Regions from separate parts of the Priestia sp. FSL W8-0001 genome, predicted to be linked through region 1. Evidence: riboswitches for the same ligand, from Rfam matches in the RefSeq annotation. Region 1 holds a riboswitch; the other holds the start of a gene.
What was found. A riboswitch is a leader RNA that binds a small molecule or an ion and turns the genes downstream of it on or off. The one in region 1 is predicted to bind preQ1.
Positions count from the first base shown of each region.

Region 1 (5,156 bases):
ATAACAGTCAAAGTATTCGTCATACACATAGTCATGTTTTCGGAAAAAACCTTTTTTCGTACGTGGTCGTGTGTATGGCAAGGCAGGGGTCATCCCCTGTTCCAATAAGTAACGGGTAATCGCAGGAGTTTTGTACGCGGCATCTGCGGCGACCGCTTCAGGCTTTCCGACTCTCTCGATGACCTTTCCGACCAATGGCTCTAAAATCTGACTATCATGTGTGTTGCCAGGTGTGACCATGGTGCCAAGCACAAAACCGTTACGATCCGCGGCTGCGTGAAAAGAATAGGCGAACTGCTTCGTCCGTTCATCCTTCACATAGTAACCACTCTCTGGATCGGTGGTGCTTTCTTTGATTTCTTTCTTCTCTTCCTTCTCAAACTTGTCCGGAGGAAATGGTTTTTTTCCGTGATCTTCCCGGTCCTGGTTAATCTCTTCTTGAAGGCGTTCCTGATACGCGCGTGTCTCTTTGCGAACGACTTTCTTTTCAAATTTGCGTTTGTTCGCACTCGCTTTAACATGGGTCGAATCCACGAAAACGTGCTCGGCACTGATTAGCTTTTTCTCGGCAGCTTCCTTTAAGATGCGATAGAAAATCTGTTCAAACAGATCGGTATCTTTAAAACGGCGTTCATAGTTTTTTCCGAACGTAGAGAAATGAGGCACTTTATCGTGGAAACCATACCCAAGGAACCAGCGATAGGCCATATTGGTTTCCACTTGTTCAATCGTTTGGCGCATGGACCGGATTCCAAACGTGTATTGAAGGAAGGTCAATTTAATTAAGATGACAGGATCAATACTGGGACGACCGATTTCTGAATACATGTCCTTCACCAAGTCATAGATGAACGAAAAATCAAGTGCTGCCTCTATTTTACGAACCAAGTGGCTGGCCGGTACCAATTGATTTAACGTAATCATTTCTAATTGATCTCGTTGAATGGGATTATGTTTCGAAAGCATGTCAATCACCTCAAGTTATGTAGTACTTCCATTGTAAAATAAAAAAGACTGTAGGCAAACTGGATTTCTTCCAGTTTGTCTACAGTCTGAAGCTTACATCTCTGTAAGCTTTTGTAGTATTAATCGATTAACTTTGTAAAGTTTACGCGCTTATGAATTGCCAGCATCACTGGAATTCCAACAAGCATCACTACAAATTCACCAATCGCAGTTGTTAACCATGTTAGTAAAAATGGAAAACCTAGTGCTAAATGAAGCTCAAACGCGATGATAAACATCGTAAACGTAAAGATCAGTGTATTGGTAACCATACGAGCAACCGTGCCCTTGGCAAACTTCATCGCAAAGATCATCAGTAATAAGGAAATTAAAGATTGTCCTACGCCAAATACCAAATCATACGCCACCATTGGTGAGAAGAATAAATTGGCTAAAAATACGCCTAGCACAATTCCATACAAATACTTCTTATTAAAAACAATCAAATGATTAAACATTTCCGCAATACGGAACTGAATATTTGTAAAGCCAAACGGCTGAATAAACATCGTTACCGCAATATACATTGCCGCAATAATACCGTTGACTGCAAGTGTTCTTACATTCATGCTGCATACTCTCCTTAGTTTTTTTACGTGGGATGGTTCCGAACCACGTCTTACGCAAATACTAAAGAATCATACAGCAGTAAATTATATTAGTCAAGTATCTCAACCCTCTTTCGGTTACTGATCAAAATTCAATCTAAAAAGAGTTTGGGACATAACAAAATGATGGCTTCTAAAAGACGAACACTAGCTGTTCCCATCTCTTTAATTTGTCTCAATACGTTCGTTCCATTGCGCTACGGCCACTCGCTTTCCGCGGGGAGGAACCTGAGCTTCCTCGCTGCGCTGCGGGATCTCAGTTTTCCCTCTCTTTCCCGCAGGAGTCGAGTGTCCTACGCTCCATTCCACCCTGTTTCCAACATTGTTTTCACAATCAACCAAAAAACCTGAACGATTAAAAGTTATGAACTCTCAATCGTTCAGGTATAGTAGAGGCTGAACTACTTATGTCTCAGTCTCTTTCTGTTACTTTGATAATGTTTCTTCTTTAACGATTTGTGGAATTTTCACTTCTTGAATACGCCCTTTTTCCATTTGCTTTTTATTGATAAACCAATATACGCTTCCTACAAATAAAGCGCCGCCTACAATATTCCCAAGCGTAACCGGGATCAGATTATGTAGCAGTCCAGCTAATGATATCGTTTCAGGGTGCGGATGAAGTAAAGCCAAACCAAGGAACGTCATGTTTGCAACGCTGTGTTCATAGCCAGATGCAACAAAGGCAAACAGCATCCAAAAAACTAACATAATTTTGGCCGCATCGCTTTTGGTTCTCAAAGCCGTCCAAATGGCTAAGCAGACGAGCCAATTACATAAAATCCCTCGAAAAAAAAGTTCGCTCATTGGCAGGTTCATTTTCTTTGCTGCGGTTGTCAGTAATAAATGTGTATCGCCTACTCCTTTAAACAAACCAGTTCCAACGATTAAGAGACACAATACGAACGCTCCCAATCCGTTTCCAACAAAGCACCACAGCCAATTTTTCAACGTATCTTTCCACGTAGTAGCACCTGATAATGTACTGATTGTATAAAACATATGATTGCCTGTAAACAACTCGGCTCCGGCAAACATAACAAGTAGTAACGCAATGGCAAACGATAAGCCCATAACTAGTGAGACTATTGGTAATGATGCTTCGGCTAACGGAGCACCAACTGAAAGAGCTAATACTACACCAATTCCGACATAAGCACCTGCAAGCATAGACAACAGTAAATAGCTCGGCAATTGTTTATTCACTTGATTTGTTTTTTGACGAGCTATGTCCGTCATAGACTCGATTGACGCTTTAAACACGCTTATCCCTCCCCTATTTCGTTAAAATTCTCTGATAAATTATATAATAAAAATATTACGCGTACACTTCTTGAAGTTTGGACTTTGAGAACCAGGAGAGAGTCGCTGATTGTTTTACCACTTCTCCGACCACAATCAGCGCTGGATTACTGACTTGTTCACTAGTGGCTATTTCTACAATCGTTCGCAGCGTACCAATTAAAACCCTTTGGTTAATAGAAGTACCTTCCTCAATCACCGCCACTGGTGTCTCTATGGACTTACCACCAGCTAAAAGCTGTTCACAAATATACGGTAAGTTTTTAACTCCCATATAAATAGCAAGCGTATCAACGCCTTGAGCTAGATGATGCCACCTAATATTTTCCGGAGTTCCAGTTAAACCGTGTCCGGTCACGATTGCAAATGAACGGCTTAACTCTCGATGGGTGACAGGGATTCCAGCATAAGCAGGAGCAGCAATCCCCGCTGTAATACCGGGGATGATTTCAAACTCAATGTGATGCTTAGCTAATACTTCAGCTTCTTCGCCTCCTCGCCCAAAAATGAAAGGATCTCCACCTTTTAGCCGTACAACTATCTTTCCTTGCTGGGCGTAATGTAATAATAAATCTTGAATGACTTTTTGAGGAACACAGTGATAACCAGGCGTCTTTCCGCAATACACAAGTTCTGCTCCCTCTTTTGCATAGTGTAAAAGATCAGGATTTACCAGCCGATCGTATAAAATAACATCTGCTATTTCTAAACACTTTCCTGCTTTAATGGTTAACAAATCTGGGTCGCCCGGTCCCGCTCCAACAAGATAGACTTTTCCTTGTCTCATTCTCCGCTTCACTCCTTCGGTATAACTATGATGGCATGTTTAATAGATGATTTACAACAGCTTATTAATCTTCTAACCACAGATATACAAGCTCTTCTTCAACAGATGTTCGGTATGCCTTTACTAAGCCAGTATCAGGTTCATGAACACGTCCGTTGTCCAAACAAATTTTCCAATCATGCATAGGGCAAAATACCGAATCACCGCTCACTATTCCTTCACTTAATACGCCACCTTTATGAGGACATCGGTTATCAACGGCCTGAATTTTACCGCTTGATAGCTTAAAGACAGCAATTTCTTTTTGATTCACTTTCACGGTTTTACCTAGGCTTTCTGGAAAATCATGAATTGACCCAAGCAACACTTTTGTTATGTTTTTGTTTACCATCTTTTTCCCCTCCATTTGTTTTGTTATGATGTTACAACTGTCTCAAACAATTCTTTTTTTGCTTGCTTGTTCTCAACGATTTCCTTCCATGGATCTCGATACGTAGATAAGGCTTCATCTATACGAAGGTTTAGTTTCTTTCTTTCCTCTACATTATCAAGAATAGCCTGAACGTTTTTAATACCGATTCGTTCAATCCAAGCTGAAGTACGCTCTAGATAATTTGCCGTTTCACGGTAATATTGTAGATAAGCTCCTGTAATTTCCATTAACTCTTCGTCTGTTTTCACCTTATATAGCAAATCGCCTCCTCGTAAATGAGTGCCTCCATTACCACCAACATAAATTTCCCAACCACCTTCTATTCCAATAAAGCCAATATCTTTAAAGCCTGATTCAGCACAGCTTCTTGGACAGGCCGATACAGCCATCTTTACTTTATGAGGAGTCCATAATCCTTCAAATTTCTTTTCCAGCGCAATCCCTACTCCCATCGAATCCTGCGTACCAAAGCGGCAAAATTGTTCTCCAACACACGTCTTCACCGTTCGAAGTGATTTTCCATAAGCATAACCAGAAGGCATATCTAGCTCTTCCCACACTAAAGGTAAATCTTCTTTCTTTACACCGAATAAGTCTAAACGCTGTCCTCCCGTTACTTTTACAAGCGGGATGTTGTATTTATCAACCACGTCAGCAATGCGTCGTAAATCATCTGCGTTCGTGACACCTCCGTACATTCGAGGAACAACAGAATACGTACCATCCTTTTGGATATTAGCATGCATACGTTCATTTACAAATCTAGATTCTCGTTCATCTACATAGCCAGTTGGATTCACCATACCCAAGTAGTAATTCAATGCTGGACGACACTTAGAACAACCTTCTTCGTTACTCCATCCAAGCACATTCATCACTTCACGCGTATGAGATAAGCCTTTTGCTCGAATTTCCTCTACCACCTCATCTCGAGAAAGAGATGTACATCCACATATCGCTTCCTTTTGAGCTGCTCCATCAAACTCACTTCCAAGCGTGTGCTGAAGCAATTCAGCAACAA
Region 1 is NZ_JBBPAL010000001.1:872,414-877,569, reverse strand. It holds gene MKZ18_RS04610 (IS1182 family transposase) at 1-966, opposite strand, end outside; gene MKZ18_RS04605 (QueT transporter family protein) at 1,086-1,574, opposite strand; PreQ1 riboswitch class I at 1,583-1,627, opposite strand; gene MKZ18_RS04600 (formate/nitrite transporter family protein) at 2,040-2,876, opposite strand; gene cobA (uroporphyrinogen-III C-methyltransferase) at 2,932-3,702, opposite strand; gene nirD (nitrite reductase small subunit NirD) at 3,767-4,093, opposite strand; gene nirB (nitrite reductase large subunit NirB) at 4,117-5,156, opposite strand, start outside.

Region 2 (5,156 bases), 430 kb from region 1:
CGTTTTTTCATTTTGTACATATTTGTTTTTGTATTTTATTTGTAAATTTTTTAAAGAACGCTTACACGCCTCTTTTATTTCCCCATACAAGTGCATGAACCTGCGGCAACACGCGTACATTATTCATATCTGTTGTAGCTACAACAAGATCAATTAGCCACTCATACTTCCCTAATAATTTACGAGTTAACGCCTCGTCATCCGTTGTTGTCAAATCATCATTTCCTACTTGAACAAAGAATGGCACTGATGGATAGCGCTGATGAATGTGTTTTGCATAATCGAAATCCGTTTCATCAAACACAACCACTTTAATGCTAATATGTTGACTACGTCCATTGTTTTGCAAGCGTTCAACAATATCATCCAACACTTCGTAATTTGTCTTCATTCCCGAGCTTGGTGGCTTGGGTGAAAGAGTTAAATCATCAATTTTATAAAACCACTCTTGAAAGCGACTTCCCTGAGTTTCAAGCGCGACTTGCTTTTGATGATCATGCAAGCGATCAATTAGTTTATCTAAAGATTTCAACAGCGCTGGATTCCCGCCTGAAATAGTTACATGGTCAAAGCGGTCTCCTCCTAAGGTTTGCAATTCATGCCAGACCTCTTCGTCCGTCAATTGACGGATGTCACTTTTCGCTGACCCATCCCAAGTAAATGCCGAATCACACCAACTGCATGAGTAATCACAGCCAGCTGTGCGCACAAACATTGTTTTTCGGCCCACAACCATTCCTTCTCCTTGAATCGTTGGACCAAATATTTCGAGAACAGGAACCTTATTATTCATCTCGCTTCACCTTCTTTGGACGATATACAACATAGCTTGTAGGAGTTTCACGAACAAACACTTGCACGCATGCTGGCTTATTTTCAAGTTCATCTAAGTGAGCTTGTACAAGTTCATAAATTTTCCGAGCAATCACTTCAGATGTTGGGAAATCATTCGCATCCTCTTCATTAAATAAATGCTTATGATCATTTAAAAGCGTATGGTCGAACTGACCAGACACAATCTTTTTCAACGTAGCAAAGTTAACTAAAAAGCCTGATGAATCTAATTCATCACCTGCAATAGTTAGATTCACAAAATACGTATGGCCATGAACCTGCTGACATTTTCCTGCTGACTCATGAGGAACAAAATGCGCAGCGGCAAAGTTCATGTCTTTATTTAATTCGTACGAATAAGGATGTGCTACCTGTGGGTAAATTTGCTGAAGCATTACTGTTCCCCTCCTTGTTTCGTGTCAAGATATTGTTCTAGACCTCTCTTGCGAAGTTTACATGCAGGACACTCTCCGCACCCGTCTGCAATAATACCGTTATAGCAAGTTAACGTATGTTCACGCACATAATCAAGCGCACCTAATTCATCGGCTAGTCCCCATGTCTCTGCTTTATCAATCCACATTAATGGTGTGTGAATGACAAATTCAAAATCCATTGATAAATTCAACGTTACGTTTAGCGATTTAACAAACACATCTCTGCAGTCTGGGTACCCTGAGAAATCTGTTTCGCATACACCTGTTACTAAATGACGTGCACCGCTATTTTTAGCTAATACAGCCGCAAATGATAAAAAGAGAAGGTTGCGTCCGTCCACAAACGTTGTCGGTAGCTCCCCTTCCTCTTGGCTAATGTCAATATCATCTCTTGTTAGTGCGTTAGGCGCTAGTTGGCTTAACAACGACATATCTAAAATTGTGTGCTTCACACCAAGATCTTTTGCAATGGCTTCAGCAACCTCAATCTCTTTACTATGACGCTGACCGTAGCCGAACGTAACGGTTTCCACTTCTTTAAAATTTTTTAGCGCCCAAAATAAACAAGTCGTACTATCTTGTCCACCGCTAAATACAACAATTGCTTTTTCGTTTTTCATTTTTTTGTCTCCTTTTCCTTTATAAAGTCAAAGAAGAAAACATTCCGTTGTTTAGATCATATAAAAAAAGAGATTGCTTCGTTTGCAATCTCCCTTAACTAAGAATCCCTTTCTTATATTAAAAAAGAAACAGGAAAAAAGCCCCTAAAATCGGCGCCATTTGTCATCTCACTGATGATCTTAGTTTTTTATAGAGGGAGTTTACGAACCTCTCCCGCACATAGAGCACGGCATTTCTTCTTTCAATTTTCGCTTTTAACTATATCATACTCCATTTAAAATTACTATGTACTTCTACTTTTCTTCCTACTTTTCAATTGAATCATCACCAGCGCTACGATTGGAATGACAAACTGCATGGGAATGTGAATCCAAACTGGTACAATTTTCAAACCTATCTCTAAATGTTTAACAGCATTATCCGACATAAAAATAGTCGTAGTCAGAATGGATACCGTAACCAAAAGGAGTGATAGCTTGTGACTCCCGGTTTGATAAATATCTTTTATCCCTAAAATAGCTGCATATGCGAAAATCGTTACTTTAGCAAAACCGCCAATAATAAGAACACTAATGGCTAGCATATCCATCCGCTGAATAATATCTCCAATATTCACTTGCTGTACGGTTACAAGTAGGGGGATTGTCGATGATCCTACCAAGTGCTCTCCGAGTGTAGTTAAGCTAATTAAACTTAGCATACTAAGCATAACGCCTCCTATCACCACGGCACGCGTTCCCATCTTTCTAAGAGACTTTTCTCCTTTTATAAACTGGTTAAACATTAAGAAAACAACCATTTCTCCAAATGGAAACGTCAAAATAAGCGGAAACACCGCTCTAAAAATTGAACCGATTCCTTCAGCTAAAATGGGGTGCATACGATCTGGGTTCATAACATCAAAAAAGAACAGTAAGAAAAAACCTAACACAATGAAGCCAACAAAAACAACTAACAATAACACACTCGCTCTTGCGATTGGCTCAACTTCTAAAAAGCATGCATACGCAATAACTAGCGTCATAACCCCGCCCACAATAACTAGAGGCGTATCCTTCATTGATGTTAACAATAACAGCTCACAAAAGTCTCTTAGAACACGCGCACCAATGTAAATAAAATATAGCACGTACAGCATGCAAATAATTTTGCCAACTAGCTTTCCAAAAGCAATTTTTAATATTGTTGGAAACGTTTCTTCTGGATGCCTTTTATATAAAAGTGTAAAAAGAGCAAAGAAAGGCAGGTACATTAACATCCCTACTAAAACGGCAATCCATGCGGATTGACGTGCTTCCTGTCCAATACTCACAATGGTCGCACTTCCAAATAAGAACAGCAGCATCATTGAGAATAGTTGAAAATTGCTTATTACTAAGCGTGGATGCATTCCTTTCCTCTCCTTTCCTCACTAGGTAGTTACCGATTTTCGGTCATACTTGCCACAAGACTTCTTTGCTATATCAATTAGCGTCGATTGAGGGTATTTTTTGATTAACCATAATAAAAGCCTCGCAAATACTAACCCACTTCCTGTTCCAATTATTGCACAAATCCAAGCGATGTTCTTTGCCACAGCTAATAATAAAGTAGATACAACTAAGATTGCACTTCCAATGGAGAATACGTGGGTTAATGTAAAGAACTGTTTCCCACTTATCACTTCTTTTTGGCTCATATTGAACACCTACACCGAATAAAATGAAGAAAAGATATCAATGATGGACTGCATCCAAAACTCAAGGGCATACAGCGGAGTTGGAATGGTTATTCGAAAAATAACCACTATCCACATTACCACTCTTGTAGTAGAAAAGCTGCTGTATATTACGATTTCTTTTATCTGTTTTTGTTGATAAAGAAGGCGGATTGCCTTATATGCTAAAAAGCTGAATACCCCTAAAAACAGCAGTAAGTTTTCCATGTTGCACTAATCCTGCATCTCTTTCATGTATGAGTTATTCAACGTTCCAAGTCGACGGATTTGCACATCTACTTTTAAGTTCACTTCTAGATCTGTCGCAAAGATTTCATCCCAGCGATTTTTCATCTTGTTCCAGTCCTTTACGTTTTGGCGGTAAAAAACTTCTCCAAACCCAAAGACATCACTTTGATATTCGTTTTGTGCTCTCTTAATTGCTCTTCGCATTTTATCTTGCACATCATGTTCCGCTTTTTTCTCTAGTTCAGTAATCATAGCAGGGTCCTGCAAGTTAACCTGGCACTCTACGTCAGCGATGTTTGCTTCTCCCTTTAAGTTCACATCAATAACAGGCTTTCCATCTTTCATACGGCTTTTAATATCCGTACTTGTTCGCAGCATCTCAACTCCAATAATGTCATGGGATTTTTCTTTTTTTTCACACGGAATAACAACGACCGTACTTTTTACATTTCCGGTAACATAGTTATATCCTTTACTTTCACTTTCATTAAACCACCCAACAAGTTCATCTCCTTTAAAAATGCCAAGACCTTTAAATTTTAGAATGGTATTTTGATTAACTCGCTGGACATTTGCCATATCTCCGCCCTTTTTGTGGTTACCTTTTACAAGAACAGCGGTTAACACAGGATGTTTGCCTTGACTCGTTAAGTTACTAATAAGCTCATTCAGCTTTACACCTCGCGTAGGCGCCCAAACTTTTTGTGACGTATCCAATGCAGAAAACATATAATTGGCTGGAATTTTTTCAATGGTTGTCAAGACATTTAAAACGGATGAAGCGCGTGAATTTTTTGCTACCACAACAAAATAATCGGTTCGCACCTCATGATCTCGCGCGAAAAAATCTAACACTTCAGCAATTCCGCTTTTTGCAATTCCTTCACTAAGAACAAGCATCCGTAAATGAGATAAGTATATTTTTCTAGGTGATTCAATTGTCATTTTCCGAAGAGCTTCCATGACAGAATCTGCTTCAATCGAGTACGTAGTAACCGAGGGACCATTCGACGGCGTTTGGGCTTGAATATCGCTCGGGTTAATAATTTGAACCGTTAACTCAATTCCATCTTTTACTTCGTCAATACCTACCGCTACGGTGATGGCCAATTCATTTAGCTCTCGACTACTCCAACAGCCTGATAGTGGGAGTAGACATATGCATAATACAAGTACGATTCGTTTCATGCTTATTCCACCTTTATAAAAGCTAATTCTCATCATTTGACCGTTCACGTACAACGTTTTGTTCGTTAATAAGCTTCGGTCTCGTATTCATTTTCTTTAACGAACGACGAATGAGCGCATCTTTTTGGTCA
Region 2 is NZ_JBBPAL010000001.1:1,304,692-1,309,847, reverse strand. It holds gene queE (7-carboxy-7-deazaguanine synthase QueE) at 62-793, opposite strand; gene queD (6-carboxytetrahydropterin synthase QueD) at 786-1,229, opposite strand; gene queC (7-cyano-7-deazaguanine synthase QueC) at 1,229-1,891, opposite strand; PreQ1 riboswitch class I at 2,066-2,109, opposite strand; gene MKZ18_RS06915 (GerAB/ArcD/ProY family transporter) at 2,176-3,282, opposite strand; gene MKZ18_RS06910 (GerAB/ArcD/ProY family transporter) at 3,304-3,570, opposite strand; gene MKZ18_RS06905 (hypothetical protein) at 3,580-3,816, opposite strand; gene MKZ18_RS06900 (Ger(x)C family spore germination protein) at 3,823-5,025, opposite strand; gene MKZ18_RS06895 (spore germination protein) at 5,048-5,156, opposite strand, start outside.
Region 2: another riboswitch for preQ1. It lies ahead of queC (7-cyano-7-deazaguanine synthase QueC); the one in region 1 lies ahead of MKZ18_RS04605 (QueT transporter family protein).